One region of the Streptomyces cinereoruber genome, then DNA from elsewhere that is predicted to be linked to it. Evidence: riboswitches for the same ligand, from Rfam matches in the RefSeq annotation. Region 1 holds a riboswitch; each other region holds the start of a gene.
What was found. Region 1 has a riboswitch for cyclic di-AMP ahead of CP977_RS32580 (LysM peptidoglycan-binding domain-containing protein). Riboswitches for the same ligand answer to the same signal wherever they lie in the genome.
Positions count from the first base shown of each region.

Region 1 (7,589 bases):
GTCCGCCACCGGGGTGGCGGGGTCGGCCGTGACCGCGCCCGTGGGGACGGTGCCGCGCAGCCGGGAGAGGACGGCGAGGACCTCGCTGGTGGTGCCGGAGCGGGTGAGGGCCACGACCCGGTCGTAGCGGCGTCCGTGGGGGAACTCGGAGGCGGCGAAGGCGTCGGTCTCGCCGTGGCCGCCGGACTCGCGCAGCTCGGCGTAGGCCAGGGCCATGAACCAGGAGGTGCCGCAGCCGACGACCGCGACCCGCTCGCCCCGCCGGGGCAGGGCGGCGACGTGCCGGGGCAGGGTGCGGGCCGCCTGGCGCCAGGTCGCCGGCTGGGAGGCGATCTCCACGGCGGTGCGGGTGGTGCTCATGCCGATCTCCTTGCAAGAAAGACTGCGCGATATTGAACGAACATGCTTGAAGTAGAAGCTATTCAAGCAGAAACATGCACACTGTTTCCAGATCCCTCACCCGCCGGCGGCTAGAATCGGACGCTCGCACGACCGGGAGGGAGGGACCCATGTCCAAGCACGAGCGGTGGAACACGCTCCTCGAACTGTTGGCGGCCTCGGGAAAGGTCGAGGTGGAGGAGGCGGCGACCGCGCTCGACGTCTCCGCGGCCACGATCCGCCGGGACCTCGACGAGCTCGCCGAGCAGCAGCTCCTCGTGAGGACGCGGGGCGGCGCGGTCGCGCACGGCGTGTCGTACGAACTCCCCCTGCGGTACAAGTCGACGCGGCACGCGCCGGAGAAGAAGCGGATCGCGGAGGCCGCGGCCGACCTGGTCGCGCCCGGCGAGGTCGTCGGGCTCAACGGCGGCACGACGACGACGGAGGTGGCGCGGGCGCTCGCGCTGCGGTTCGCGAGCGGGCGCGCCGAGGTCCCGGTGCCGGCGACGGCGCCCGCGGGTCCGGCGCTGACCGTGGTCACCAACGCGCTCAACATCGCGGGCGAGTTGGCGGTGCGCCCGCAGATCAAGATCGTCACGACGGGCGGCGTCGCCCGGCCCCAGACCTACGAGCTGGTCGGCCCGCTGACGGTGGGGGTGCTCAGTGAAGTGGCGCTCGACGTGGTGGTGTTGGGGGTCGACGGGGTCGACGCCGAACTGGGCGTGATGGCGCACCACGAGGACGAGGCGAGCATCAGCCGGCTCTTCGCGGAGCGGGCGAGCCGGGTCGTCGTGGTGACCGACTCCTCGAAGATGGGCCGCCGGGCGTTCGCGCGGATCTGCGGCCTGGACCGGATCGACACCCTGGTGACCGACACGGACATCGCCCCGGAGACGGTCGCCCGGCTCACCGAGGCCGGGGTGAAGGTCCTCACCGTCTGACCCGTCCGCCGCCACGGGCGCGCGGCCGGACCGGTCGCACCCCAAGAAGGCCGGGACGTACGGCTGCCGCCCCGGTGACCACCGCCCGGGCGCTGAGGTCCCGTGCCCGGGCGGCGCCGTCAGCGGCCGGCGTGCGCGGCGCGGCGGATCGTGGCGTCGAGGAGGGCGAGCGCGTCGTCGGCCGTGCGCCCGGGGGCCCGGTTCCACGGACCGATGAGGTCGCCCCAGCCGCGCGACCGCAGTTCGGTCATGATCCAGGCGGCCGCCTCGTTCATGGTGTCCGCGCCGCCGTAGCCGAGGCGGTGGGCGGCGAGGAGCGCCCCGCAGACACAGCGGGCCCCGCGTCTGTCGCGGAGTCTGTACGGGGCGTTCTGCCAGCCCCACTCGGTCAGGACGAGGCGCGCGTACCCGAGGTGGACCGAGGGGCGCAGCTCGGCCTGCCCGATGCGGCGCCAGGCGTGGAGGCGGTCCGGCAGTACGGCTCCGATCCGGCCGGGCAGGCGGCGCTCGGCGGGGCCCGGGGCCGGGAGCGCGTCGAGGGCTTCGGCCACGAGCCGGTCCACGGGCACGCTGAGCAGGTCCCGCCAGCTCCGCCCCTCCCCCGGCGGCGGGGGTGCGAGCGGGACGGTCCCGGGCGCGGGCGATACGGGTGCGGGCGCGAGCGGTACGGGTGCGGGTGCCGGCCGTTCGGGCGCCGGCGCGGTCCAGTCGGTGACGATCCGCTGCCAGACGGCGCTCTCGTAGAGGGCGGCGGCCTCGCGGTCGAGGGCGTCGGGGGTGAGCTGGGGGGCGATGGGGGGCATCGGGCGGCTCCTGGGTCGGTCGCTCCATCCTTCGAGAGGAATGTCGGCTTTGCGAGCTTTGCCCTTGAGTGACACCCGATGCCACCAAAAGCCACCCATCACCCCCGAAAACACCACCTCACCGATTTTCGCCTCATTCCCCCATCAATGGAATTACGCCGCATATTCGGACATAATTCACCGGGTGACGCGACTCACTCCGCACGGCCCTCCACACGGTGCGGACCCCTCCGGCCCCGTACCCCACAAGGAAGTTCGACCCCTTCCGGGCCCGGCCGATCTTGAATTCCCCGAATTCGTTGATCCTTTTACGGGTGCCGCCGATCTGATCCTCTTGTTATTCGCCGCATTGCTGGCCTACGGTCACCCCCATTCGAGCGGAACGCCTAATCCTGCCACCGCTCGGAAACCTCCCTTTTCACCCGACGGCAGGAGCGGGGGACCCACGAATACGCCGGTCCGGTGATCCGGAACGGCTCGGGGTGCAGCCGCGTGCGCGCGGCCGGACACCTCCCGTCCGAACCCGACAGCTCACCTCGTAGGCGCCGGAGAGGAATCCCGTCATGCCTGCACACGGTAAGCACCGTCGCCCCCGCCGCAACCACGTCTCCCGTGGCCTCGCCCTGGTCGGCGCGGGTGGAGCCGCGCTGTCCCTGCCCCTGATCGCCCCCGCCACGGCCGGCGCCGCGACCCCCGCCGCGGCCCCGGAGATCGCTGCCAAGACCTTCACCGCGCCCGCCGCGGCCCCGGTCGCCGCCAAGGCCCCGGCGGCCGCGCGCACGTACACCGTCGTGAGCGGTGACTCGCTTTCCCTGATCGCCCACAAGAAGGGAATTCAGGGAGGCTGGAAGAGCCTTTACCGTGCCAACCAGAGCGCCGTGGGTGACAACCCGTCACTCATTCACCCCGGTCTGGAGCTGACGATTCATCGGGGTTCGGCCGAGGCCGCCCCCGCGCCGACGAAGAAGCAGGAGAAGACGGAGCGGAAGACCACCGCGAAGGCGAAGAAGTCCGCCACGGACGACCGGGCGAGCCGCTCCGAGCGCCGCGCGACCGCCCCGGCCTCCGGCGCCCCGACGGGGGCCTCCGCCGCCGCCCCGGCCGCCGCCGCTGCCGCCCCTGCCGCCGTCGCGCAGTACGCCGACAACCTCGACGGCTGGATCCGGCAGTCGCTGGACATCATGGCCCAGCACGGCATCCCCGGCTCCTACGAGGGCATCCACCGCAACATCATGCGCGAGTCCTCCGGCAACCCGCTGGCCATCAACAACTGGGACATCAACGCCGTCAACGGCACCCCCTCGAAGGGCCTCCTCCAGGTCATCCAGCCGACCTTCGACCGGTACCACGTGCCCGGCACGTCGACCGACCTGTACGACCCGGTCGCCAACATCACCGCCGCCTGCAACTACGCGGCCGACCGCTACGGCTCCATCGACAACGTCTACGGCGCCTACTAGTCCGCGCCGACCGCCGGGGCGTCCCGGCGCCGGAAGTGCCCGGTGAACCAGGAGGTGGCGAGTTCCGCCACCTCCTCCAGGGCGCCGGGCTCCTCGAAGAGGTGAGTGGCGCCCTCCACCACGGCCAGCCGGTTCTCGCAGCGCAGCAGCGCCCCGGCCCGCCGGTTGAGGTCCAGGACCAGCGGGTCCTCGCCTCCCACCACCAGGAGGGTCGGGGCCCGCACCCCGGCCAGGCGGTCGGCCGCGAGGTCCGGCCGCCCGCCGCGCGAGACGACGGCGGCGACCGGGGACGCCGGGTCGCCCGCCGCCCACAGCGCGGCCGCCGCTCCCGTGCTCGCGCCGAAGTAGCCGAGCGGGAGCTCCTCGACGCCGGGCCGCCCGGCCGCCCACTGCGTGGCCCCGGCGAGCCGGCCCGCGAGGAGCGGGGTGTCGAAGACGTGCGCCCGGTCCGCCGCCTCGGCCTCGCTCAGCAGGTCGAACAGCAGGGTCCCGAGACCGGCCCTGTTCAGCTCCGCGGCGACCGCCCGGTTCCGGGGGCTGTGGCGGCTGCTGCCGCTGCCGTGGGCGAACAGGACGAGCCCGGCGGCCCCCTCGGGCACGGCGAGCCTCCCGGCGAGCACGGCGCCGTCGACCGGGATCCGTACGTCCGTCTCCCGGACGACGGGGTCGCGCCCGGCCCTGCTCCGGTCCAGGCGGGCGATCACCTCGTCGTCCGGCGTCTGCGGGAAGTCCCGGTAGAACTGGCCGACGGCGTAGAACCCCTCGGGGGTCCGGACGGCGACGGTCTCGTCCGCCTCGCCGCCGAGCCGGGCCGTCCAGCCGGGCGGTGCGACCGGCACCGCGAGGACGATCCGCGCCGCGCCCCGGGCGCGGACCACCCGGCAGGCCGCCAGGGCCGTGGCGCCGGTGGCGAGCCCGTCGTCGACGACGAGGACGGTCCGCCCTTCGAGGGGCACGGGCGTCCTGCTGCCCCGGTAGCGGCGGGCCCGCTGCTCCAGCTCGGCCAGCTCGCGCTCCTCCACCGCGGCCAGCGCGCGGTCGTCCACCCCGGCCTCGTGGATCACCTGCTCGTTGAGCACCCGCACGCCGCCCTCGCCGACCGCGCCCATCGCGACCTCCGGCCGGTGGGGCACGCCCAGCTTCCGGACGAGGCAGATGTCGAGCGGGGCGTCGAGGGCGTCGGCGACCTCGACGGCCACCGGCACGCCGCCGCGCGGGAGGCCGAGGACCACGACGTCCTGGCCCTTGAGGTGGTCGAGCCGGGCGGCGAGCTGCCGCCCCGCGTCGCTGCGATCGCTGAAGAACATGGTCCGACGCCCTTCCGCCTGTGCGGCCGTCCGGGCGGGCCCGGGGAGGGACGCGGTGTCCGTCCCCTGCCCGTTCCTCCCAGGGTAGACGCGTCGGCCCGTCCCGCCCGGCGGGCGGGACGCCGGCCGGCGGGGGGCCTTCCGGGATGCGGGGGCTTCGACCCCGGGGGCATCCTGGCTGTGTGACCGCGCACGGCGCTTCCGGCCCCGGCCCGGCGGGCGGTACCGGGCGTCCGTCCGGGAGCGGAGCCGGCGGCGGGCCCGCCCCCGTCGCCCTGACGTGGGCGCTCGCCGAGGCGGCGCTCGGGGCGGTGGAGGAGGTCGGCGGATACGCGGGCGGGGTGTACCTGCGCTCCGAGACGCCCGGCCTACTGCGGCTCGCGGTCCTCGTGGGGCTGCCGGGGCCGCTGTTCCGCCCGTGGTGGCGGATGCACACCAACCGTCCGTTCCCGGTGGCCGAGGTCCACCGTTCGGGCCAGGCCGTCCACCTCGCCGACGCCGAGGACGCGATGCGCCGCTTCCCCCAGCTGGTGGCGAGCCTGCCGTTCCCCTTCGCCTCGCTGTACGCGCCGGTGACGACGGGCCGCGAGCGGTTCGGCGTGCTGGTGGCGCTGCGCGCGCCCACCCCGGGCGTGCCGGTGGACGCGCGGGACCGGGGGCGGATGACGCGGGGCGCGCTCCGGCTCGGCGAGGCCCTCGCCGGGCTGTCCCGGCGGGGGACGGAGGTCGAGTGGACCGGCGACCCGGTGTGCGTGCAGCTGCCGACCGGGTCAGGGCTGCCGGTGCGGTTCGGCTCCTTCGACTGGGACCTGCTCTCGGGCACCGTGACGATGGACGACGGGCTCCTGAGGATCCTCGGGGCGGGCGTGACCTCGCCCTGCACGATCGAGGACCTCACGTCCCTCCTGGAGCCGGAGGACGGGTACGCGCTGTGGGCGGCGGCCCGGCACGCGACGGGCGCCGGCGGGCGCCCCCTGGTGCGCAGGCTCCGGCTGAAGGGCCCGGACGGCGGGCTGCACCTCCTGGAGGTGTCCGCACGCGCGCGGCGGTCCGGTCCCGAGAAGGGCTCCCGGCTGGTGGGGACCCTCGTCGACCTCGGCACCGGTCTGATCGGCTCGGACGCCACCGACCGGCTGCCGAGGGCCCTCCTGGCCGTCGACCGGCTCGGCCGCGTCACGTACGTCAACGAGCGCACGGAGCAGCTGCTCGGCCGGCCGCGCAGGGATCTGGCCGGGCGGCCGCTGTGGGAGGCGCTGCCCTGGTTCGGGCACGCCTTCCACCAGGAGCAGCTGCGCGCCGCCCTGCTCTCCGGGGAGCCGGTGCGCTTCCTGGCCCGCCCGGAGGGGGGCCGCTGGCTGTCGGTCTCGCTGCATCCGGGGCGGGACGGGGTGACGATGGTGCTCCAGGCCGAGGAGGGCTCCGCGGGCCTCGCGGACAGGCCCGGGACGGGCCGGCGCGTCACGGACGACCTCGCCTCGCCCGGAGACCGGGCGGCGGACCTGTACCGGCCGGTGGCGCTCGCGATCGCGCTGACCGAGGCGGTGACGGCGCGCCAGGTGTCGGCGGTGGTGACGGAGGAGTTGCTGCCGGCGTTCGGCGGGCGGCAGCTGGCGATCTACCTGCTGAGCGACCGGCGCCTCTACCTGGCGTGGGAGACGGGCTTCCCGCAGGGCTTCCTGGAGCCCTTCGACGGGGTGGGGCTCGACGCGCGGGTGCCGGGGGTGGTGACGCTGACGACGGGCAGGCCGCTGTTCTTCGAGTCGATGGAGCAGCTGGGCCGGGCGTACCCGGGGCTTCCGCTGGACGCGGACCAGGGGGCGCGGGCGTTCCTGCCGCTGATCGCCTCGGGCCGGCCGGTGGGCTCCTGCATCCTCGGCTTCGACCGGCCGCGCGGGTTCAGCCCGGAGGAGCGGACCGTGCTCACGGCGCTCGCGGGGCTGATCGCGCAGGCCCTGGAGCGGGCGCAGCGGTACGACACGGAGTCGGCGGTCGCGCGGGGGCTCCAGGACGCGCTGCTGCCGCACCGACTGCCGGTCCGGGTCGGGGTGGACACGGTGGGCCGCTACCTGCCGGGCACGCAGGGCATGGACGTGGGCGGAGACTGGTACGACGTGATCGAGACGGGTCAGGGGCGGCTCGCCCTGGTGATCGGCGACGTGCAGGGCCACGGGGTGGCGGCCGCGGCCACCATGGGCCAGCTGCGCAGCGCGGTGCGGGCGTTCGCGCTCGGGGGCCACCGGCCGCAGGACGTCATGAAGGGCACCAACCGGCTGCTGATCGACCTGGATCCGGGCCAGTTCGCGAGCTGCTGCTACGTCCTGCTCGATCCGGAGACGGGCGAGGCGCGGGCAGTTCGGGCGGGGCATCCGCAGCCGCTGCTGCTGCGGCCGGACGGGACGGCGGACCAGGTGGACCTGGCGGGCGGGATGGTCCTCGGGATCGACGACGGCGCCTCGTACCCGGTGACCCGGCTGCGGCTGGCCCCCGGGGCGGTCCTCGCGCTGTTCACGGACGGGCTCGTGGAGCGGCCGGGCAGGGACATCGACGAGGGGATCGAGCGGTTGCGCCGGGCGCTCGCCGCGACGGCCTCCCTGCCGCTCTCGGAGACGGCCGACCGGCTGACCCGGGAGGCCCGGCAGGCCACGTCCCGGCCGGACGACATCGCCCTGCTGCTCGCGGCGCGGTGGCCGGAGGGCGGCT
Region 1 is NZ_CP023693.1:7,240,865-7,248,453, reverse strand. Features, by position in the region: gene CP977_RS32595 (SIS domain-containing protein) at 1-360, opposite strand, end outside; gene CP977_RS32590 (DeoR/GlpR family DNA-binding transcription regulator) at 510-1,319, shown strand; gene CP977_RS32585 (DUF6197 family protein) at 1,439-2,122, opposite strand; cyclic di-AMP (ydaO/yuaA leader) riboswitch at 2,506-2,679, shown strand; gene CP977_RS32580 (LysM peptidoglycan-binding domain-containing protein) at 2,686-3,582, shown strand; gene CP977_RS32575 (phosphoribosyltransferase family protein) at 3,579-4,889, opposite strand; gene CP977_RS32570 (SpoIIE family protein phosphatase) at 5,072-7,589, shown strand, end outside.

Region 2 (7,589 bases), 6.1 Mb from region 1:
CGCCCCGCGTCTCGGCGGAGACGCTGAAGCGGGCGTAGAAGCGGGCGAAGAGGGGGTGGTGCACCCGGGGCGGGTCCCCGGGCGCCGGCCGCGAAGACGTCATCGGGGACTCCTTCCACAGGGGCGCGTACCTCCACCCTACGGAGCCGCCCCACCCGGGGCGGCCCGACGGGCCGAACCCCGACCACACGGCTGACGCCCGAACCCCGACCCGTACGGAAGCCCCCGGGGCACAGGGCTGCACCCCTGTGCTTATGAGGGTCCGGCCGTACGGGATCTCACGCCCCGGCCGTACGAGAAGACCGCGGCCCGGCCGCGCGGAGGCGCCGCATTCCGCCCCGGGCCGCCGGGCGCCCCGACCGTCCGTCAGCCCCCGTACGGCTCCGCGTGGGTCCGGGTGAAGGACTCCGCGTCCCACGTCCCGCCCAGGGACGGGGCCAGCCAGCCGCCCGCCGCCGCCCGGAACTCCGTCGGGGACAGGGCGCCCGAACCCTCCGGTACGGCTCCGAGCAGGGGCGCGCCCGCCGCCTCCGGCAGGTCGGCCAGGTTGCAGCGGGCCGCCAGGTCCGGCGCGGCCGGCCAGCTGCCGACCACCACGCCCAGCTGCCCGATCCCGCGCGCCCGCAGCGCCTCGGCCGTCAGGGTGGTCGAGTTGAGCGTCCCGAGCCCGGCCGGGGCCACCACCAGGACCGGCGCGCCGAGCAGCGCCGCCGCGTCCGCGAGCGTGCCGCCCTCCTCGTCGAAGCGGACGAGCAGCCCGCCCGCCCCCTCCACGAGCACCAGGTCGTGCACGGCGGCCAGCTTCCGGGCGGCCTCGGCGACCTCCCGGGGCCCGACCGGCGCGAGACCGGCCCGCCGGGCGGCCGTACCGGGGGCCAGCGGCTCCGGGAAGCGGCCCAGCTCGGCCGAGGCGGCGGCGCCCGAGAGCCGTACGACCTCGTCCGCGTCACCCCGCTCGTCCGGCCCGACGCCCGTCTGCGCCGGCTTCAGGACGGCGACCGACCGCCCGGCGGCGGTCGCGACGGCGGCGACCGCCGCGGTCACGACCGTCTTGCCGATCTCGGTCCCCGTGCCGCTGACGACGACGATTCCCATGCCTGCCCCAGTCCTTCCGTTCAGCCCGCCGCCGCGGCGGCCCGTACCGCCGCGCAGATCCGGGCCACGTCCTCGTCACCCGTCACGTACGGCGGCATCGTGTAGATCAGATCCCGGAACGGGCGCAGCCACACGCCCTCCCGGACCGCCGCGCGCGTCGCCGCCGCCATGTCGACCTCGTGGTCGAGCTGGACGACCCCGATCGCGCCGAGCACCCGCACGTCCCGCACGCCCGGCAGGTCCGCGGCCGGGGCGAGCCCGTCGCGCAGCCCGGCCTCGATGCGCTTGACCTCGACCCGCCAGTCCTGGGAGAGCAGCAGGTCGATCGAGGCCAGGGCCACGGCGGAGGCCAGCGGGTTGCCCATGAAGGTCGGCCCGTGCGCCAGGACCGGCACCTCGCCGCGCGAGATCCCGTCGGCCACCCGGCTCGTGCAGAGCGTCGCGGCCATCGACAGGTAACCGCCCGTCAGGGCCTTGCCCACGCACATCACGTCGGGGGAGACCCCGGCCGCGTCGGCCGCGAACAGCGTGCCCGTGCGCCCGAACCCGGTCGCGATCTCGTCGAACACCAGCAGCACGCCGTGCTCGTCGCAGGCCTCCCGCAGCACCCGCAGGTACGCCGGGTCGTGGAAGCGCATGCCGCCCGCGCCCTGCACCACCGGCTCCACGACCACCGCGGCCAGCTCGTGCGCGTGCCGCCCGATCGAGGTCCGCAGCAGCGCGGCGTACGACTCCTCGTACGCGGCCGGCGGGGCGTCCGTGAAGACCTGGGGCTGGAGGACCCCGGTCCACAGCTCGTGCATCCCGCCCTCGGGGTCGCACACCGACATCGGCTGCCAGGTGTCCCCGTGGTACCCGCCGCGCCAGGTGAAGAGCCGCCGCTTCTCGGGGCGACCGAGCGAACGCCAGTACTGCAGGCACATCTTGACGGCGACCTCGACGGAGACCGAGCCCGAGTCGCTGAGGAAGACGTGCCGCAGCGGCTCGGGGGTGATCTCCACGAGCCGGCTCGCGAGGCGGACGGCCGGCTCGTGGGTGAGCCCGCCGAACATCACGTGGCTCATCCGGTCGAGCTGGCCGCGCACCGCCTCGTTGAGGACGGGGTGGTTGTAGCCGTGGACCGCCGACCACCACGAGGACATGCCGTCGATCAACTCGTCCCGCCCCTCGGCGGGTTCGGCGAGCCGGAGGCGCACCCCGGACGCGGACGCGACGACCAGCGGGTCCGTGCGGCCCGGCATGGGGCCGTACGGGTGCCAGACGTGCGCCCTGTCCAGGGCGAGGAGCTCGTCGTTACGCATTCGGCGCGAGGTCCGTCCCGGCTCCCCGGCGGCGCACCGCCACCAGATCGGTCCGGGCGCCGCCCGGCGCGGCCTCGACGGCCGGCGCCTCGGCGGGCTCGGGGACCGGGGCGTGTCCGCCGCACGGACCGCAGCCGCCGGAGTGCGACCCGCACCCGGCACCGGCCTCCGCCGGGGCGCCCTCGGTCGGGGCGTGCGAGCCGCAACCGCCACCGGCCTCCGCGCCCGAACCGCAGCCGCCGCCGGCCGCCGCGAGCGCGTCCGCGCGGTGGGCGGGCAGCGTGGGCGTGCCCGTGCCCTCCACCTCGAAGCCCGCGTCCGCGATCATGTCCAGGTCGGCCTGGCCGGCCTGGCCCTCACTGGTCAGGTAGTCGCCCAGGAAGATCGAGTTCGCGATGTGCAGCGCGAGCGGCTGCATCGAGCGCAGGTGCACCTCGCGGCCGCCCGCGATCCGCACCTCGACGTCGGGGCAGACGAACCGCACCATCGCCAGGATCCGCAGGCAGCGCTGCGGGGTCAGGTTCCACTCCTTGGCGAGCGGGGTGCCCTCGAACGGGATGAGGAAGTTGACCGGCACCGAGTCCGAGCCCAGCTCCCGCAGCGCGTACACGACGTCGACCAGGTCCTCGTCGGCCTCGCCCATGCCCGCGATCAGGCCCGAGCAGGCCGAGAGCCCGGCCGCGTGCGCCTTCTGGACGGTGTCCACCCGGTCGGCGTACGTGTGGGTCTTGGTGATCCCGCCGTACGTCGCCTCGGAGGTGTTCAGGTTGTGGTTGTACGCGTCGGCGCCGGCCTCCCGCAGCCGCTCCGCCTGCCCGTCCGAGAGCAGACCGAGGCAGGCGCACACCTCGACGCCCTCGTTCTGCTCCTTGATGGCCTCGATGGTCCTGCCGACCCGCTCCACGTCCCGGTCCGTCGGACCGCGCCCGCTCGCCACCAGGCACACCCGCTTGGCGCCGCCCGCGACGCCCGCCGCGGCGGCCTGGGACGCCTCGTCCGGCTTCAGCCAGGTGTACTTGAGGATCTCCGCCTTGGAGCCGAGCCGCTGCGAACAGTACGAGCAGTCCTCGGGGCACAGGCCGGACTTGAGGTTGACCAGATAATTGAGCTTCACCCGCCGCCCGAACCACTGACGGCGCACCTTGCCGGCCGCGGCCACCACATCGAGCAGTTCGTCGTCGGAGGTCGCCAGGACGGCGAGCGCTTCTTCACGGGTCGGCGGCTCGCGCCGCAGCCCCTTCTCCACCAGCGTGTTCAGCAGGTCCATAACCGCTGATCCTGGCCTACCGCCCGCCCCCGGGCCAAGGAGGATCCGAACAAACGCCCCCGATCGGGGTGTGTGGATGACCACACCACGATCCCGGTCTCCTGCGGTTAGGGTCTGTGCGCTGCCTACAAAAGGCACCGGCCGGCCGGCCGGAGGCGCCGACGAAGGATCCCGCATGCCACAGGCCGACGACACACGGGCGGACGACACACGGGCGGACGACGTACGGGTGGACGAGACGCGGGTGGACGAGGCGCGGGTCGCGGTCCCGCGCCGCACGGCCTTCGACTGGACCGACGCCGAGGCGCGCCGCCGGGCCGACGCCGGTCTCGTCCGCACGCTGCGGCCCCGGACGGCCGACTCGGACCTCCTCGACCTGGCGGGCAACGACTACCTCGGCCTCACCCGCAGGCCCGAGGTCACCGGGGCGGCGGCCGAGGCGGCCCGGCGCTGGGGCGCCGGCTCCACCGGCTCCCGGCTCGTCACCGGCACCACCCGGCTCCACACCGACCTGGAGCGCGAGCTCGCCGCCTTCTGCGGCTTCGAGGCGGCCCTCGTCTTCTCCTCCGGCTACGCCGCCAACCTCGCCGTGCTCACCGCGCTCGGCGGCCGGGACTCCCTGATCGTCTCGGACGCCGCCAACCACGCCTCCCTGGTGGACGGCTGCCGCCTGGCCCGCGCCGAGACCGCCGTCGTCCCGCACGCCGACCCCGAGGCCGTACGCAAGACCCTGGAGGCGCACCCCGGGCGCCGGGCCCTGGTCGTCAGCGACTCCGTCTTCTCCGTCGACGGCGACCGGGCCCCGCTCGCGGAGCTCGCCGCCGCCTGCCGCGCGCACGGCGCCGGGCTCGTCGTGGACGACGCCCACGGCTTCGGCGTCCTCGGCGACGGCGGCCGGGGCGCGGTGCACGGCGCCGGGCTCGCGGGCGACGAGGACGTGGTCGCCACCCTGACCCTCTCCAAGTCCCTGGGCAGCCAGGGCGGCGCGGTCCTGGGCCCGGCCCGGGTGATCGAGCACCTGGTGAACGCCGCCCGCACCTTCATCTTCGACACCGGCCTCGCCCCGGCCGCCGTCGGCGGCGCCCTCGCGAGCCTGCGCCTGATCGCCGCCGAACCGGGGCTCGCCGGGCGGGCCCGTACCGTCGCCACCACCCTGTACGAGCGGCTGACCGCGGCCGGTCTGACCGGCGCCCGGCCCGACGCGGCCGTGGTCTCGGTCCGCGCCCCCTCCCCGGAGGCGGCGCTGCGCTGGGCGGCGGACTGCCGGGAACGGGGCCTGGCGGTCGGCTGCTTCCGGCCCCCGTCCGTCCCCGACGGCGTCTCGCGGCTGCGCCTGACGGCCCGCGCCGACCTGACGGACGCGCAGATCGACCGCGCGGTGGAGACGATCCTGCGGACCGCGCCCGCCGCCTGACGCACCGTCCGGAGGCGTTCACGGTTCGTACGGTTCACCGCTTCGGGCGACAGATGCGGTATTGCCCTGGTGGAACCCGATACGGCCCGGCACCATCGGTGGGACTCTGACGCGCAGTGCGATCCGGGGCGGTGGCCCCGGCGGGAAAGGGACAGAGTCGCCATGGCAGACCATCAGGAAGCATCCGTCACCCTGGCGAGCGAGCCCGCCTCGGTCCCCACCGCCCGGCGGTACGTCGCGCGGATTCTCACCGACTGGGGCCTCGACGCGCTCTCGGACCAGGCGGACGCGGTCCGCCTGATCGTCTCGGAACTGGCCACCAACGCCGTCCTGCACACCTTCGGCCAGTCGCCCACCTTCACGGTCGACGTACGCCTGGAGGACGGGGAGCAGCTCCACGTCGGCGTCACGGACAGCCATCCGCGCCGGCCCCGCCGCCTTCCCGCGGCGGTCCAGCAGGACAACGGCCGCGGCATGGCCATCATCCGCTCCCTCGCGGTGGAGTCCGGCGGCCGCCTCTCGGTGACCCCGACCCCGGACGGCGGCAAGACGGTCGGCATCACCCTGCCGTGGAAGGCCGCGGCACCGGTGGTCTGTTAGCGCGCGTCCGGCGGGGCCGGGGCCCGTCCGGCGACGGTTCGGGTGCGGCGGCGCCACCGCACCCCCCGGCCTCCCCTCCGGCGCCCGCTCAGTGCCCGGGCGGGGTCACCGGACGCGTCCGTAGGAGACCTTCGAGGTCCAGATCTTGTCGAGCTTGACCCAGGAGCCCGTCTTGGGCGAGTGCCAGAGCTTGCCGCTGCCGGCGTAGATGCCCACGTGGTAGACCTTGCCGCCGGAGTGGAAGAAGACCAGGTCCCCCTTCTGCCGGCCGGAGGCGGAGACGCGACTGGTCTTGTTGTACTGCTGCTGCGCGGTGCGGGGCAGCGACTTGCCCGCCTGCTTGTACGCGTAGAGCGTCAGGCCCGAGCAGTCGAACCGGGAGGGGCCGGTGGCCCCGTAGCGGTAGGGCGCCCCCTTCTTGGAGGCGGCGACGCTCAGCGCCTTGTTCGCGTGTGCGGTCGCTGCCTGGGCCTCCGGCGCCGCGCCCGGCGCGAGCAGCGTGCCGCCGACGGCGGCGAGGGTGAGAGCCGAGACGGCTCCGGCCCGGGACAGCAGGGACGGGACGTGCATCTGCGCAGTCATGCGCAACCCTTCGTCAGCCGCCTGTGAAGGATGACCTGTCGGGTTCGGGCAGGCGAAGATGCCCGGCCGCTCTCGCGGCTTCACCCCAAGGGCCGGCCCCGCTGCGGAAACAGCGCGTACGGCCCGTACTGCTCGGGTCCTCCACTCCTGCCGATCCAATCCTGTCGACCAGGCGTCCGGGACGGCGGCAGGACTCGGCGTCCGCCCGGACCGCCCCGCCTCGGATGGCGGGGGCTTGTCGTCGGCAGGGATCTTGCCCCACAGCCTGGTCGAAATCCGAGTGGAAACGACGTTATGTGAGAGTCCTCACGACTGATCCATTCGGGTGGACAGGATGGTTTCGTGATCGTCGGAGGTTTGGCGGACGAGCCCCGCACCAGCGAAGGAGCGCCCGGTTCCGCCAGATGTGTACACCCCTTGCGCAACTCGCCCGGGTCATATGTCGACTCATCGACTCCACCGAACGGACGAGTGGTTCCGGCGCGCCGTGTCGGCCGTCCGGCCCTTGACACGACATGCCGGAATGTCAACTCCGCCGCTCCCGGGGGAGCGTGACCCGGCCCGCCCGCTGCTCCCCATCCAGCACCCGCAGGGCGCGCGCCAGGGTCTCCGCGTGCACCTCGCTCTCGCCCCGCGCGTGCATGAGCGCCAGGGCCTCACGCAGCTCCTCCGCACGCCCCACCAGGGCCTGAGCCGCCCTCAGGCCCCCATAGGTATGCGTACTCCTGGATGGATTGATTCTCCCCAGGAGGTCGACGACCGCAAGGCAGGCATCGACCACTTCGCCCTCGGCCCGCGTCAGGGCGGGCAGCGGCGGCGGTTCGGGAACCACGGCCCGCTCACCGCGCCGCGCCGCGGCGGCTCGTGACCACGTGCTCCACCAGCCCGTACGCGACGGCGGCCGGGGCGTCCAGGACCGTGGGGCGGTCGAGGTCGGCGGCGACCCGCTCGCTGCTCCGTCCGGTGTGCTCGGCGAGCAGTCCGGTCATCAGGGCGCGCCGGCGGTCCAGTTCGCGGGCCTGGACGCCGAGGTCGCTCGGCTGCCCGCGCAGGGGCTCCTCCATGGCGGGCTGCCGGAGCGTGACGCGGGCGCCGGGGAGCATCATCCGCTTGCCCGGGGTGCCGGCGGCGAGCAGGACGGCGGCGGTGGAGGCGGCCTGGCCCAGGCAGGTGGTGACCACGTCGCAGGCGAGCGTCCGGATCGTGTCGTGGATCGCGGTCATGGCGGTGACGGAGCCGCCGGGGGAGTTGATGTAGAGCGCGATGTCCTGGTCGGGTGCCGCGTACTCCAGGTACAGCAGTTGAGTGATCACGTCGGTGGACGAGATCC
Region 2 is NZ_CP023693.1:1,172,040-1,179,628, reverse strand. Features, by position in the region: gene CP977_RS05170 (class I SAM-dependent methyltransferase) at 1-103, opposite strand, end outside; gene bioD (dethiobiotin synthase) at 367-1,095, opposite strand; gene CP977_RS05160 (adenosylmethionine--8-amino-7-oxononanoate transaminase) at 1,116-2,396, opposite strand; gene bioB (biotin synthase BioB) at 2,389-3,663, opposite strand; gene CP977_RS05150 (8-amino-7-oxononanoate synthase) at 3,839-5,077, shown strand; gene CP977_RS05145 (ATP-binding protein) at 5,240-5,677, shown strand; gene CP977_RS05140 (C40 family peptidase) at 5,783-6,259, opposite strand; cyclic di-AMP (ydaO/yuaA leader) riboswitch at 6,263-6,393, opposite strand; gene CP977_RS05135 (hypothetical protein) at 6,786-7,091, opposite strand; gene CP977_RS05130 (ClpP family protease) at 7,099-7,589, opposite strand, start outside.
Region 2: another riboswitch for cyclic di-AMP. It lies ahead of CP977_RS05140 (C40 family peptidase); the one in region 1 lies ahead of CP977_RS32580 (LysM peptidoglycan-binding domain-containing protein).

Region 3 (7,589 bases), 3.1 Mb from region 1:
CCTCACCGGGATCGCCGCCGTCCTCGCCTCGGTCGGCCTCTACCTCTTCAGCGACGACGTCACCCGCGCCCCGGCCGTCGCCGAGACCCTGACCGTGTTCACGGTCTCCGTACTCGCCCTCCTCATCAACAGGGTGGTGCGCCGCAGCGGCGAGCGGCTCGCCTCGGCGCGGGTCATCGCGGAGACCGCGCAGAAGGCGGTGCTGCCGACGCCCGCCGAGCGGATCGGCGGGCTGCGGTGCGCGGCCCGCTACGAGGCGGCGCAGGCGGACGCGTTCATCGGCGGCGACCTCTTCGCCGTGCAGGACACCCCGCACGGGGTGCGGCTCGTGGTCGGGGACGTGCGGGGCAAGGGCCTCGACGCGGTCGAGGCCGTCGCCGTCGTCATCGGGGCCTTCCGGGAGGCGGCCGAGCAGGAACGGACCCTGGAGGGCGTGGCGCAGCGGCTCGAACGGGCGCTGGACCGGGAGGGCACCCGGCGGGACAGCCTCGACGCCGTCGAGGGGTTCACCACCGCCGTCCTGGCCGAGATCCCGCGCTCCGACGGCAGCGGCACCTTCGACGGGTTCGTACGGGTCGTCAACCGGGGGCACCCGTCCCCGCTGATGCTGCACGGGGACGGGCGGGTCGAGTCGGTCGACCCGAGCCGGCCGGCGCTGCCCCTCGGCATGGGGGACCTCGCGTCGTGGCCGGACCGGGCCGAGGCCCGGCCGTACCCGCCGGGCACGACGCTGCTCTTCTACACCGACGGCCTCTCGGAGGCGCGGAACGCGCGGGGCGTCTTCTACGACCCGGCGGAGCGGCTGGCCGGACGGGTCTTCCCGGGCCCGGAGGAGATGCTCGACGCGCTCGTGGACGACGTACGGCTCCACACGGGCGGCGGGGCGACGGACGACATGGCGCTGCTCGCGCTGAACCGCCCGACGGCGGGGCAGCCGGAGCGGCGCCGCACGATGCCGGTGGTGCCGCCCGGCGGGTCCGGATCCCGGCGCTGACCGCCCGCCCGGCCGGCCGGCCGCCCCCCGATCGCCCGATCACCCGGAGGACCCCGTCACCGGGGGTAGTCGAAAGGTCTCCCTGCGATAACAATTGATGAACCGTCAGAAATCGAAGGTTTCGTCGCTCCCGGATCCGGCCTTGCTGAAGGGGGGTCAAGTCGGACCAATCCCTCCCAATTCAATGAACGATCAAGAGGAGCGGCTTGGAATCGGGACCCCCTGTCTATTAACGTTCGATAACGCAGCGCGGTCGTCCCAGCCGTCGCAAGAGACGGCACCGTGCGCACGCGCCGAATCCCGAAAGGGAACCGGGGAACCACCATTTGGGGTGAATCGAGCCCTTCGCACCCGTGCGACCGGGCCCGTAGGAGACCTTCCTGCTCCGAACCCGTCAGCTAACCCGGTAGGCGAGAAGGAAGGAAAGGAGCGCGCCTCCGTGGCGTCCAACACCCCTGCCCCCGAAGCCCCCTTCGACGCTTTCGGCGGCGGTGCGGCCCCCTCCGCCCCGGACACCGAGTGGAACCCCACCGAGGACTCCCTCCGCGACCGGGCCCGCTCCGGCGGTCGGCACCGGGTCGTCAAGCAGCGCTCCAACTTCGCCCGCTCCTCCACCGTCCTCGGCGTCGGCGTCATCGCCGCCGTCGGCGCGGGCGGCCTCGCCACCGCGCAGGACAAGCCCCCGGTCGCCATATCGCTCCCCGACCTCAACCTGCCCGACGCCCACGACCTCCCCGGCGTCGGCGCGCTCCTGCCCGCGCAGGAAGAGCGGGAGACGGTCTCCGCGGACCGCGCCAACCCGAACCCGCTGACCTCCGCCACGTACACCACCGAGGCCGACGAGCGGGCCTCGCGGTCCGGCCAGGTCACGCGGACGAGCCTGACGACGGCGGAAGCCCCGGGCGCCGCCGACGCCGGCGAGGCCCTGCGCGCCCGCATCCTCCAGCAGGCCGAGCAGCAGCAGGCCTCCGCCGACGCCGCCGAGAAGGCCGCGGCGGAGAAGGCGGCCGCCGAGAAGGCCGCCGCCGAGGCGCAGGCCAAGGCCGATGCCGCGGAGAAGGCGGAAGCCGAGGCGAAGGCGAAGGCCGAGGCGGAGGCCAAGGCCAAGGCGGAGGCGGAAGCCAGGGCGAAGGCCGAGGCCGAGCGCCTCGCCAAGCTCGCCGCCAGCTACTCGATGCCCCTCTCCTCGTACTCCCTCACCGCCACCTACATGCAGTCCGGCTCCATGTGGTCCTCCGGCTACCACACGGGCCTCGACTTCGCCGCCCCCACCGGCACCCCGCTCAAGGCGGTCCACGGCGCCACGGTCAAGTCGGCGGGCTGGTCCGGCTCCTACGGCTACCGGATCGTCCTGGAGCTGGAGGACGGCACCGAGATCTGGTACTGCCACCTCTCCTCCATGACGGTCAGCGCCGGCCAGACCGTGGGCACCGGCGAGACGATCGGCCGCGTCGGCGCCACCGGCAACGTCTCCGGCGCCCATCTCCACCTGGAGATCCACCCCGGCGGCGGCGACGGCGTCGACCCGGCGGCCTGGCTGCGCTCCAAGGGCCTGACGGTCTGACCCCTTCCCGGATTCCCGGAAACTTCCTCCCCGGATTCCCGGAAACACGCGGAATAGGCCCGGCGGCGGAGGCCGTTGACCACCCCATGACCTCTCTCCGTACGCTGGGCACGTCCGACCTGCACGTCTTCCCGCTCGCCCTCGGCGGCAACGTCTTCGGCTGGACCGCCGACGAGGCGCAGTCCTTCGCCGTCCTCGACGCCTACGCCGCCGCCGGCGGCAACTTCGTCGACTCCGCCGACGTCTACTCGGCCTGGGCCGAGGGCAACGAGGGCGGCGAGTCCGAGACCGTCATCGGCCGCTGGCTCGCCTCCCGCGGCAACCGCGACGACGTCGTCGTCGCCACCAAGGCCGGCGCCCACCCCCGGTTCAAGGGCCTCTCCGCCCCCACGATCAAGGCCGCCGCCGAGGAGTCCCTGCGCCGCCTCGGCACCGACTACATCGACCTGTACTACACCCACTTCGACGACGAGTCCGTCCCCGTCGAGGAGATCGTCACCGCCCTCGACCAGCTGGTGCGGGACGGCAAGGCACGGGCCGTCGCCGCCTCCAACATCTCCCCGGAGCGGCTCCGCGCCTCCCTCGACTTCGCCGAGGCCGAGGGCCTCGCCCGCTACGTCGCCCTCCAGCCGCACTACAACCTGGTCTCCCGCGAGACCTACGAGGGCCCGCTCCTGGAGACCGCCGAGCGGGCGGGCCTCGCCGCCGTCCCGTACTACGGCCTCGCCTCCGGCTTCCTCACCGGCAAGTACCGTCCCGGCACCGCCGTCGACAGCGCCCGCGCCGCCGGGGCCGGCAAGCACCTCGACACCGAGCGGGGCCGGGCCGTGCTCTCCGCGCTCGACGCGGTCGCCGGGGCGCACGGCGCCGAGCCCGCCACCGTCGCCCTCGCCTGGCTCGCCTCCCGGCCGACGGTCGTCGCGCCGATCGCCTCGGCCCGTACGGTCGAACAGCTCCCGGCCCTGGTCGCCTCCGCCGGCCTGGAACTCACGGAGGAGGAACTGACCCTCCTGACCGAGGCGTCCGAGGCCTCCGAGGTCCAGGGCTGATCGCGGGCCGCTAACTGCGGTACGGGTTGTAACCGCTGTAGTCCAGGTACTGCGGCGGCGTCCACGCCCGGCCCGTCGCCCGCGCCGCGTACGTCAGCGCGGGCGAGGCGACCGTCCTGCGCTGCCACAGGTGGTGCAGCAGCTCCTGCTCGCGGGCCGCGAAGTCGGGCCCGGCGGTACCGCGCCGGGCCCGGTCCCGCAGGAACGCGAGGGTCGTCGCGAAGGACTCGTACTCGTTGACGGCCCGCGCCCCCTGCTTGCCGTACGTCCGGGCGGCGTAGGAGCGGGCGAGCTGCCGGGCCCGCATCGAGGAGAGCGCGAGCGGCTCGGCGGGGGAGAGCCAGCCGGCCGCCGCGTACGCCGGGAGCTCCCCGGAGACCGTACGCAGCTCCCGCTGCCGGCTCCACACCGCGAGCCAGGTCAGCAGGCCGAAGGCCGGCACCATGAGCGCCCCGTACACCGCGAAGAAGATCCAGGGGCCGCCGAAGGTGGCCGAGCCGTTCCAGGCGGCGTGCATGCCCATGGAGAGCAGCAGTCCGGCGAGCGGCAGTAGCACCTTCCGCAGCCGCTTCCCGCGCGGGGCGAGCGCGGCGAAACCGAAGCCGAGGCCGGTGAGCACGGTGAACAGCGGGTGCGCGAACGGCGACATCACGACCCGTACGAAGAAGGTCCCGGCGGTCACCATGCCGATGCCGGCGGCGCCGATCTCCTGGTCCTCGCCGAAGGCGTTGCCGAGGTAGAGGATGTTCTCGGTGAAGGCGAAGCCGGTCGCGGTGAAACCGGCGATCACCACCCCGTCGACGAGCCCGCCGAAGTTCCGGCGCCGGAAGAGGAAGAGCAGCAGGATCGCGGCGGCCTTGGCGCTCTCCTCCACCACCGGGGCGATGACGGTGGCGCCGAGGTGGCCGGCGGAGTCCGGGTCGGCGGTGGCCGTGGCGATCCAGCGGATCGCGAAGGAGTTCGCCAGGATCGCGACGAGCGCGGCGGCGAAGGCGCCCCACGCGAAGGCGAAGAGCAGGTTCTTCCAGGGGCCGGGCTCGACCCGGTCGAGCCAGCGGAACGCCGCCATCAGCAGCGGTACGGGGAGCACGGCGAGGCCCAGGCCGACGAGGAAGCCCTGCGTGCCCGTCTGCTCGCGGACCATCGCCAGGATGACCAGGGCGCATATCGCGAGCACGGTGACCACGCATATCGCCCGGACCAGCCGGCTGCGCCAGAAGGCCCGGCGCGGCCGGTAGCGCCACTGGGACCGGTCGGCCGCGGCGGGGAAGGCCGGTTCCTCGGTGTCCCGGTGGGGGACGGGGGCGGCTTCGGGGCCGTGCGCGGGACCGGCTTCGGCTTCGTGGCCGGGCCGAGGACCGTGCCCGGTTCCGGGGCCGGTTTCGGCGGGGGCGGGCTCAGGGCCGTGCGCGGGCCCGGGTCCGGCTTCGGCGGGGGCGGGGTTCGACACGTGAGCGACCCTAACGACCCGCACGGACAGCGGCGACGTACTTACGGGCCCGCCCTGCCCTCCCCGGCGCTACTTCCTCCGGAAGAGGAGGTCGTGGACGACGTGCCCCTTGTCCAGGCCCTGGCCCTCGAAGCGGGTGACGGGCCGGAAGCCGGGACGGGGCGCGTAGCCGCCGTCGGCCTGCGTGTTCTCGAAGTCCGGGTGCGCGGTGAGGACCTCCAGCATCTGCTCGGCGTACTCCTCCCAGTCGGTGGCGCAGTGCAGCACGCCGCCGGGCTTGAGCCGGGTCGCGAGGAGGCCGAGGAAATCGGGCTGGATCAGCCGCCGCTTGTGGTGGCGGGCCTTGGGCCACGGGTCCGGGAAGTACACCCGGCAGCCGTCGAGGGAGTCGCCGGTGAGCATCTCGCGGAGCAGGATGATCGCGTCGCCGTTGGCGACCCGGACGTTGGTGAGGCCGTTGCGGTCGGCGAGCCCGAGCAGATTGCCCTGGCCGGGGGTGTGCACGTCCACGGCCAGGATGCCGGTGCCGGGGTCGGCGGCCGCCATCTGCGCGGTCGCCTCGCCCATCCCGAAGCCGATCTCCAGGACGACCGGGAGCCCGCCGAACATCTCGTCCAGGTCCAGGACCCGCTTGCCGTCGATGTCGAGGCCCCAGTCGGGCCACCGCTTCAGCATGGCCTCGGCCTGCCCGGCGGTCACCCGGCTGCGCCGGGGCTGGAAGCTCCGGATCCGCCGCTCGTGGTGCGAACCGGCGGGGTCGGGCAGGGGACCCTCCCCGGGGGCGAACATCCGACTGCCCCGCCGCGCGACGGGCTGGGGGGCGGGGTCGGCGACGGGACGCGGGCTGTTCTCAGGCTGCTCAGACACAATGCGGCCGATTCTACGGGTGGGGACGACCGCACGCGGGTACGCGCGGGCGTGCACGGGCCGACGGCTACAGGAACGCCAGCGCCCGCCCCGCCACCTCCCGTCCGATCGGCAGCGAGGCCGTCGCCGCCGGGGAGGGCGCGTTCAGGACGTGGACCGTGCGCGCCGCCTCCCGGATCAGGAAGTCGTCGACGAGCGTCCCGTCCCGCAGCACCGCCTGCGCCCGCACCCCCGGCGCGGCCCGCCGCAGGTCGGACTCCTCCACTACCGGGAGCAGCCGCCGCACCGCCTCCGTGAAGGCCCGCTTCGAGAGCGAGCGGTGCAGCTCGCCCGCCCCGTACCGCCAGTGCTCCCGGGCGATGGCCCACGAGCCGGGCCACGCCAGGGTGGCGCCCAGCTCGCGCGGGCGGACGACGGACCAGCCGTACCCCTCGCGGGCGAGCGCCGGCACCGCGTTCGGCCCGATGTGGACCCCGCCGTCGATGCCCCGCGTCAGGTGCACCCCGAGGAACGGGAACGCCGGGTCCGGCACCGGATAGACCAGGCCCCGCACCAGCGACGGGTCCGCCAGCTCGTAGTACTCGCCCCGGAAGGGGACGATCCGCATACCCGGGTCGTCGCCCGCGAGCCGCGCGACCCGGTCGCAGTGCAGCCCCGCGCAGTTCACCAGGACCCGCGCCCGGACCACCCGCCCGTCCGCCGTCCGCACGGCGACGCCCCAGGGCCGCCGGTCGATCACGGCGGCCTCCGCGCCGTACAGGATCCGCGCTCCGGACGCCTCGGCGAGCCGCTCCGCCACGGCCCCGTAGTCGCAGATCCCGGTCGTGCCGACGTGGATCGCGGCGAGCCCCCGCACCCGCGGCTCGTACTCGCTGATCTGCGCCGGGCCCAGCTCCCGCACCGGGATGCCGTTCTCCCGGCCGCGCTGCACGAGCGCGTGCAGCCGGGGCAGCTCCTCGCGCGCGGTGGCGACGACGAGCTTCCCCGTCACCTCGTACGGAATGCCCCACTCCGCGCAGAACTTGACCATCTCGGCCGCGCCCTCGACCGCGAACCGGGCCTTGAGGGAACCCGGCCGGTAGTAGATGCCGCTGTGGATCACCCCGCTGTTGCGCCCGGTCTGGTGGCGCGCGAGGGCGTGCTCCTTCTCCAGGACCGTGACCCGGGTGCCGGGGGCGGCACGCGTCAGCGCGTACGCCGTCGACAGACCGACGATCCCGCCGCCGATCACCAGCACGTCACAGTCGAACACCGGCCCCACCTCCCACCCCCGATACTGCACTGGCCCACTGACAATCCCGTGAAACCCCGCGCGGCCTCATGAGACGCGGTTCACCCGGAGGCGGGTGTTCATGCGGGGCCGGGGGCCGCCCGGGGCGGGCCTCACGCCGGGGCGGCGAGCAGCGGCCGGGCCCGCTCGCGCAGCTCCATGACGCGCGGCTCGTCCCCGTACGGTTCGAGCCGGTGCAGCAGGTCCCGTACGTACTCGGTCGTCCGCGCCGACGAGATCCGCCCCGCCACCTCCACCGCGCGCGTGCCGGCCGCGCAGGCCGCGTCCAGGTTGCCGGACTCCAGTTCGGCGACGGCGGACACGACGAGCCGCAGGCCGTGCGAGCGGACGAACTCCTCCGTCGGCCGGGACAGCGCCTGCTCGGTGAAGCGGCG
Region 3 is NZ_CP023693.1:4,147,122-4,154,710, forward strand. Features, by position in the region: gene CP977_RS18600 (PP2C family protein-serine/threonine phosphatase) at 1-994, shown strand, start outside; cyclic di-AMP (ydaO/yuaA leader) riboswitch at 1,276-1,422, shown strand; gene CP977_RS18605 (M23 family metallopeptidase) at 1,434-2,558, shown strand; gene CP977_RS18610 (aldo/keto reductase) at 2,645-3,607, shown strand; gene CP977_RS18615 (PrsW family intramembrane metalloprotease) at 3,618-5,057, opposite strand; gene trmB (tRNA (guanosine(46)-N7)-methyltransferase TrmB) at 5,127-5,846, opposite strand; gene lhgO (L-2-hydroxyglutarate oxidase) at 5,992-7,176, opposite strand; gene CP977_RS18630 (NsdA family TPR-like regulatory protein) at 7,308-7,589, opposite strand, start outside.
Region 3: another riboswitch for cyclic di-AMP. It lies ahead of CP977_RS18605 (M23 family metallopeptidase); the one in region 1 lies ahead of CP977_RS32580 (LysM peptidoglycan-binding domain-containing protein).

Region 4 (7,589 bases), 840 kb from region 1:
GCTGCCGCGCGTGCTCCGCACCATCGGCTTCGACAAGGTGTACGAGCGGGCCGAGGGCGCCCACTTCTGGGACGCCGACGGGAACGACCACCTGGACATGCTCGCCGGGTTCGGCGTGATGGGCCTCGGACGGCACCACCCCGTCGTCCGCAAGGCCCTCCACGACGTCCTGGACGCCGACCTCGCCGACCTCACCCGCTTCGACTGCCCGCCGCTGCCCGGCCTCCTCGCCGAGCGGCTGCTCGCCCACAGCCCCCACCTGGACCGGGTCTTCTTCGGCAACAGCGGCACCGAGGCCGTCGAGACCGCCCTCAAGTTCGCCCGGTACGCCACCGGGCGGCCCAGGATCGTCTACTGCGACCACGCCTTCCACGGGCTCACCACCGGCTCCCTCTCCGTCAACGGAGAGCGGGGCTTCCGGGACGGCTTCGCCCCGCTCCTTCCGGACACCGCGATCGCCCTCGGCGACCTCGACGCCCTGGAACGGGAGCTGCGGAAGGGGGACGTGGCCGGCTTCGTCGTGGAGCCGATCCAGGGCAAGGGCGTCCACGAGGCCCCGCCCGGCTTCCTGCGCGGGGCCCAGGAGCTGCTGCGCCGGCACGGCGCCCTGCTGATCGCGGACGAGGTGCAGACCGGCCTCGGCAGGACCGGCGACTTCTACGCGTACCAGCACGAGGAGGGCGTCGAACCGGACCTGGTCTGCGTCGCCAAGGCGCTCTCCGGCGGCTACGTGCCGGTCGGCGCCACCCTCGGCAAGGACTGGATCTTCAAGAAGGTCTACTCGTCCATGGACCGGGTCCTGGTCCACTCCGCGAGCTTCGGGTCGAACGCGCAGGCCATGGCCGCCGGGCTCGCCGTCCTCTCCGTGATGGAGGAGGAGGGCACGGTCGCCCGCGCCCGCCGGATCGGCGACCTGCTCTCCGGCCGCCTCAAGGAGCTGGTGCCCCGGTACGAGCTGCTGCACGAGATCCGCGGGCGCGGTCTGATGATCGGCATCGAGTTCGGCCGGCCGTCCTCGCTCGGACTGCGCGGCCGCTGGACGATGCTCCAGGCGGCCCGCAAGGGCCTCTTCGCCCAGATGGTCGTCGTGCCGCTGCTCCAGCGGCACAGGATCCTCACCCAGGTCTCCGGGGACCACCTGGAGGTGATCAAGCTGATCCCGCCGCTCGTCGTGGACGAGGCGGACGTGGACCGGTTCGTCACCGCCTTCACGGCGGTCATGGACGAGGCCCACGGCGGGGGCGGTCTGATGTGGGACTTCGGGAAGACCCTGGTCAGGCAGGCGGTCGCGCAGCGCTGACCGGAAACGACCCTCCGGATTTTGCCTCTGGGGCAAGAAACTTGCCTCAGAGGCACGATCCTGGCGGAATGGACGCATGGACCACGTCCCCGGGGAGGCCTCCCCGGACCCCGCCGCCTCCGGCGCCCTGCCCGACGTCGCCCCGCAGCTGCGGGCCCTGCGCCGCCGCCGGGGGCTCACCCTGGAGGCCGCCGCCCAGCGGGCCGGCCTCTCGCCCGCCCACCTCTCGCGCCTGGAGACGGGGAACCGGCAGCCCTCGCTGCCGATGCTGCTCGCCCTGTCCCGCATCTACGGTACGACGGTCTCCGAGCTCCTGGGGGAGGCGCCCCCCGAGCGCGACCCCGTCGTCCGGGCCGGCCGCTCCGAGCCCGTCGAGGCGGACGGCTGGATCTACCGCCAGGCGGGCGGTGCCGGGCGCGCCCTCCAGTGCCTGCGGGTCCACGTGCCGTACGCCACCCGGGCCGACATCGTGCGCGTCCACCCCGGGGAGGAGTGGATCCACGTCCTGGAGGGCCGGGTGCGGCTCGCACTCGGCGAGGTGGTCCACGTCCTCGACCCCGGGGACAGCGCGCACTTCGACTCGCTCACCCCGCACCGGATCGGCGCCGCCACGCAGGGCGGGGCCGAGCTGCTCTTCGTCCACACCCTGATGCAGAGCCCCGCCGCCGAGCTGTGCCTCGGCGACGGGACCCCGCACCGGCGCTGACCGCCGTAACGATTCTTCTGTGACGCTTCTTCAGGAAAGGGCCGACATGTCCGAGAAGTCCGCACCCGTCACCGGCGAGGAGCGCGGGGAAGGCAAGTTCCCCAAGGGGCTGGTGCTCCGCCTCTTCGCCTACCTGATCGCCGGGCACCTCTTCGCCGGCTTCCTCTACCTGCTCTTCGCGATGGGCGCGAAGTAGGGCCCGGACGAACGGGCCCTACGCCTCGGTGACCAGGCGCTCCCGCAGCCGCTCGCGGGTCTCCGGGGACAGTGCCAGGCCCGTGGCGAAGTAGGTGTCCACCGAGCCCCAGGTCGTCTCGATCGTCTCGAAGGCGGCCCGCAGGTACTCCGCCCGCGCGTCGAAGAGCGGGCTCAGCAGCTCCATCACCTCGGGCCCCATGGCGTCCGGGGCGGTGGAGCTGCGGCGCACCTTGTAGCGCCGGTGCGGCTCGTTCGACTTCACGTAGTCGGCCTCGATCGCCGACCGCTCGACCCCGACGGCGAGCAGGGTGATCGCGACGGCGAGCCCGGCCCGGTCCTTGCCCGCCGCGCAGTGCATCAGGGCCGGGACGCTCTCCTCCGCCATGGAGTGCAGGATCCGGCTGTGCTCGGCGGTCCGCTCGACCACCATCCGCCGGTACGAATCGGACATCCGGGCCGCAGCCCTGCCGTCGCCGAGGACCTCCCGCAGCTGGACGGTGTCGCCGTCGCGCACCAGCTTCCAGAACTCCTTGCCGTCGGCCGGGTCGTTGAGGGGTATGTTCACGTTCCGCACGCCGGGCAGCTCGACGTCCGGGCCCTCGATCCGCCGGTCGGCCTCGTTGCGGAAGTCGAAGACGGTGTGCAGCCCGAGGCCGGCGAGGAAGGCGGCGTCGCCCTCGGTCGCATGGGCGAGGTGGCCGCTGCGGAAGAGGCGGCCGGGACGGACCGCGCGCCCGTCCGTCGTCGGCAGACCGCCCACGTCCCGGAAGTTGCGGACCTCCGTCAGTTCGGGCTCGGCGGCGTCGATGGGCGGGACCTGCTGCTGCGTCACGGATGCTCCTGGAAGTGTCGTCGTACGGATGCCGAGGCGAAATCGGTTCCAGGGGCAATCATCCGGACCGGAGGGGTGCGGCGCACCCCCTCGGACAGGAATGGGTGATCTGTCCGAATTAAGTCATTGCGTATAACGCGCCCTGATTGCAGGCGAGATGGGATTCGGCGCGTGAGCAGCGTCATAGAAGTGACGGATCGTGGCCGGGCTTCCGGCGCGAATCCCTTGCCGGAAAGGGGAGTCGGGGAGCGTCGTCCACGGAGGGTGACCGGAATTCCGGGGGAACGATCTAGGGCGGAATCCCGGGACAAAACAGCGGCTTGTTCGCGCCGACCCCGCTCGTCTAGCGTCACGCTCAATCCGGACGGACCGCCGAATCCTGCCACCGTCCGGAATTCCACCCATCCCATGCGTGGCAGGAGCGGGGGACCCAAGGAAGTACGCCGGTCCCGCGACGCAGGACGGCTAGGGGTGAAGTCGCGCGAGAGCGCGGCCGGACATCTCCAGTCCGAACCCGACAGCTCACCTCGCAGGCGCCGGAGAGGATTCGCCATGCCCGCGAAGGGTAAGCACCGCCGTCCCAAGAACAACCCCCTCACCCGCGGATTCGCCGCCGCCGGTACGGGAGGCGCCGTCGTCGCCCTTCCGCTCCTCGGCGCCACCGGGGCCCACGCCGCCGAGCAGACCGCCCCGGCCTCCGCCTCCGTCCAGTCCGTCGTCGCCGCGCAGCCCGTCGCGGCGAAGGCCGCCGCCCCGGCGAAGGCCGCCCCCGCGAAGGCCGCGGAGAACGGCCCCCGGACGTACTCCGTCGTCCCCGGCGACTACCTGTCGAAGATCGCCGCCGACCACCGCCTCTCGGGCGGCTGGCAGCGGATCTACGAGGACAACCGCCGGACCATCGGCGCCGACCCCTCCCTCATCCTGCCCGGCATGAAGCTCACCATCGGCGCCCAGGGCTCCGTCCCCACCGGCCCGAAGAGCACCACCGCCGCCGGGAAGAACGGCGACGACGCCCCCCGCGCCTCCCGCGAGAGCCGCCGCGCCGCCGCCCCGGCCGCCACCGCCCCGAAGGCCGCGGAGAAGAGCTCCACCGGCTCCTCCTCCACCGGCTCCACCGCCTCCTCCTCCGGCTGGGTCGCCCCCGTCACCGGCGGCTTCTCCACCCCGTACCGCGCCTCCGGCTCCATGTGGTCCTCCGGCTACCACACCGGCGTCGACTTCATCGCCTCCTCCGGCACCACCGTCCGCGCCGTCGGCGCCGGCACGGTCGTCTCCGCCGGCTGGAGCGGCTCGTACGGCAACGAGGTCGTCATCCAGCACGCGGACGGCAACTACTCGCAGTACGCCCACCTCTCCTCCCTCTCGGTCTCGGCCGGGCAGAGCGTCGGCGGCGGGCAGCAGATCGGCCTCTCCGGCTCCACCGGCAACTCCACCGGCCCGCACCTGCACTTCGAGATCCGCACCACGCCGAGCTACGGCTCGGACGTCGACCCGCTGGCCTACCTGCGCCAGCACGGCGTCTCCGTCTGACCCTCCGGCGCGCACCCCTTTTCCGGCGGCCCGGCACATACGTGCCGGGCCGCCGGCCTGTTCCGACTTGGGCGAATCTTTATCGGTGGCATATATCACCCGCCGTCAACCCCTCCTTACGGTCGCGTAGGTCACAGGCGAAAGGGAAGGATGTGCCCCCGTGGCAGACGATTCGAGATCAAGAGACAAGAACGCATTCGGGTCGTACGCGGCGATCGGTGACAGCTTCACCGAGGGCGTCGGAGACCCCGGCCCCGACGGGACGTACGTCGGCTGGGCGGACCGCTTCGCGGTCCTGCTCGCCGACCAGCTGCCGGAGCACGACGCCTTCCGCTACGCCAACCTGGCCGTACGCGGACGCCTCCTCGACCAGATCGTGGCGGAACAGGTCCCCCGGGCGAAGGAACTCGCCCCCGACCTGGTGACCTTCTGCGCGGGCGGCAACGACATCATCCGCCCCGGCACCGACCCGGACGACGTGGCCGAGCGCTTCGAGCGCGCCGTCGCCGACCTGACCTCCGCCGTCGGCACCGTCATGGTCACCACCGGCTTCGACACCCGCGACGTCCCCGTGCTCCGGCACCTGCGGGGCAAGATCGCCACCTACACCGCGCACGTGAGGGCCATCGCGGACCGCTACGACTGCCCGGTCCTCGACCTGTGGTCGCTGAGGTCCGTGCAGGACCGGCGGGCCTGGGACGACGACCGGCTGCACCTCTCGCCCGAGGGACACACCCGGGTCGCCCTGCGCGCCGCCCAGGTCCTCGGCCTGCCGGTGCCCGCCGACCCCGACCAGGCGTGGCCGCCGGTCCCCCCGCGCGGCTCGCTCGAAGTGCGCCGGGACAACATCCAGTGGGCGCGGGAGTACCTCGTGCCCTGGATCGGGCGCCGGCTGCGCGGCGAGAGCTCCGGGGACCACGTCGAGGCCAAGCGTCCCGACCTGGTGCCCCTCGGGGACCTCATGCCCCTGTAGCCCGGGGGAGGAGGGGCGGGGGAACGGCGGCGGGTATCCGCTCCAGGACCCCGCCCGCGAACACGTCGTACAGCGGCAGCGTCTCCAGGTGGACGTAGCCGATGTGGCAGTCGCAGACGGCGAGGGGGCAGGCGCGGGGACGCAGGGCGGCCCGGTACGAACCGTCGTACAGGTTCCCCAGCTCGGCCTTGACGAAGTGGCAGCGCCGCACCGTCCCCCCGCCGTCCACCGAGATCACCGACTCCCCGGTGCGGCAGGGCAGCCCCGCCGAGCGGTGCGGATGCCGGCTGTACGGGAAGAGCGGGTCCAGCTCCGTCCACCCGTCTGCCTCCGCGTCGGTGTACGCGTGCCCCTCGGCCGCGTTCACCCACAGGTACACGTGCGGCGGCAGCGCGTCCCGCAGCCTCTGCGCCTCCTCCCGGTGCTCCGGGAGCCCCACCACGCCGACGCTGAACCGGACGCCCCGGTCCACCAGGTCGCGGCACTTGCCGAGGAAGCGCTCGTACGGCGTCTGCCCCGGGTGGTACGTGCACCAGAGCGCCACGCTCTCCCGGTCCGCCTCCGCCAGCCAGCCGGTCCGGCAGCTCAGATTGGTCTGGATCGCCACCCGCTCGACGTGCGGCAGCCGCGACAGCTCGACCAGCGCCCGCCGGTACCAGGAGCGCACCAGGCCCTCGCCCCACGGCGTGAACAGGATCCGCAGCCGGTCACCGGTCTGCGCGGCGGCCCACCCGGTGAACCGCTCCAGCGCCGCCCGGTCCGCGCGCAACTGCTCCCGGCTGTCCCGGCGCTTGGCGAACGGGCAGTACGGACAGTCGTAGTCGCAGGAGGACAGCGGCCCCCGGTAGAGCAGCGTCAGGTCCACGGCAGCCCCCTCACTTCGGCTCGTACGCGGCCATCGCGGCCCGCACCCCGGGCGAGAACAGCTCCGGGCCGAGCCCGTCCGAGTGCGCGAGCCCTTCCGGCGAGAGCCGCAGCAGCCCCTCCGGGGCCTCCCCGTCCAGCCAGCCCAGCGCCTCGAACCGGCCCAGCTCCTCGGGGAAGTCCGCGAACGGCGAGGACCCGAACCGCTCCTCGTACCCGGCGACCGGCATCCCCTCCGCCTGGAGCAGCGACTGCAGCAGATGGCGGCGCCGCGCCTCCCCGGCGTCCACCCACCGGCCGACCCGGGCGCGCGAGAAGTCCCCGGTCTCCGTGTAGGCGTCGATGATCGAGCGGATCTCCCGCATGTCCACGGCGTAGTCGAAGGAGTAGTGCAGGGCCGAGGTGTACGAACGGGCCCCGCAGCCCAGGCCGATCATCCCGTCCGTCTGGCACGCGTGGTCGTCGGGACCGAGCGGTGCCGCGTCGCGCCGCCGGAACATCCGCATCGACACCTGCTCGTAGCCGTGGGCCAGGAGGTGGTCCCGACCGTACCGGTAGAGCCGCAGCCGCCGCTCGTCCCACTCCCGGTCGTCCTCCGGGGGCGTCCGGCCCAGACCGGTCAGCGGCCGGACGTACAGCGGATAGAGGTACAGCTCCTCCGGACGCCAGGCCAGGGCCGCGTCGAGCGAGAGGCGCCAGGACTCCTCGGTCTGCCCGTCGATCCCGTAGATCAGGTCGATGTTGAGCACCGGGACGCCGGTGTCCCGGATGCGGCCGAGCGCCGCCTCGACGTCCGCGCGGCGCTGCGGCCGGACCGCCGCCCGAGCCTCGGCCTCCACGAAGCTCTGCACCCCGATGCTGAGCCGGGTCGCGCCCCGCCCGGCGAGCACCGCGAGCCGGTCGGCGGTCGCGGTCGCGGGCGAGGTCTCCACGGACAGCGGCACCGCCCGCAGGTCCGCGCCCATGCGCCGCTCCGCGATGTCGCAGAGCCGCTCCAGCTCGGCGGCGGTCAGGAAGGTGGGCGTGCCGCCGCCGAACGCGGCCGTCGCGAACCGCACCGGCTCCCCGTCCCCGAGCGCCTCGCGCACGGCGGTCGCCTGCCGGTCGAGCGCGTCCAGATAGCGGGTGGTCAGCTCGCCGGGGGCGCCGATCCGGGTGAAGAGGTTGCAGAAGCCGCAGCGGACCT
Region 4 is NZ_CP023693.1:6,403,277-6,410,865, forward strand. Features, by position in the region: gene CP977_RS28925 (aspartate aminotransferase family protein) at 1-1,300, shown strand, start outside; gene CP977_RS28930 (helix-turn-helix domain-containing protein) at 1,377-2,006, shown strand; gene CP977_RS34235 (DUF6126 family protein) at 2,053-2,202, shown strand; gene CP977_RS28935 (tyrosine-protein phosphatase) at 2,221-3,036, opposite strand; cyclic di-AMP (ydaO/yuaA leader) riboswitch at 3,425-3,585, shown strand; gene CP977_RS28940 (M23 family metallopeptidase) at 3,589-4,566, shown strand; gene CP977_RS28945 (SGNH/GDSL hydrolase family protein) at 4,727-5,539, shown strand; gene CP977_RS28950 (STM4011 family radical SAM protein) at 5,526-6,404, opposite strand; gene CP977_RS28955 (STM4012 family radical SAM protein) at 6,415-7,589, opposite strand, start outside.
Region 4: another riboswitch for cyclic di-AMP. It lies ahead of CP977_RS28940 (M23 family metallopeptidase); the one in region 1 lies ahead of CP977_RS32580 (LysM peptidoglycan-binding domain-containing protein).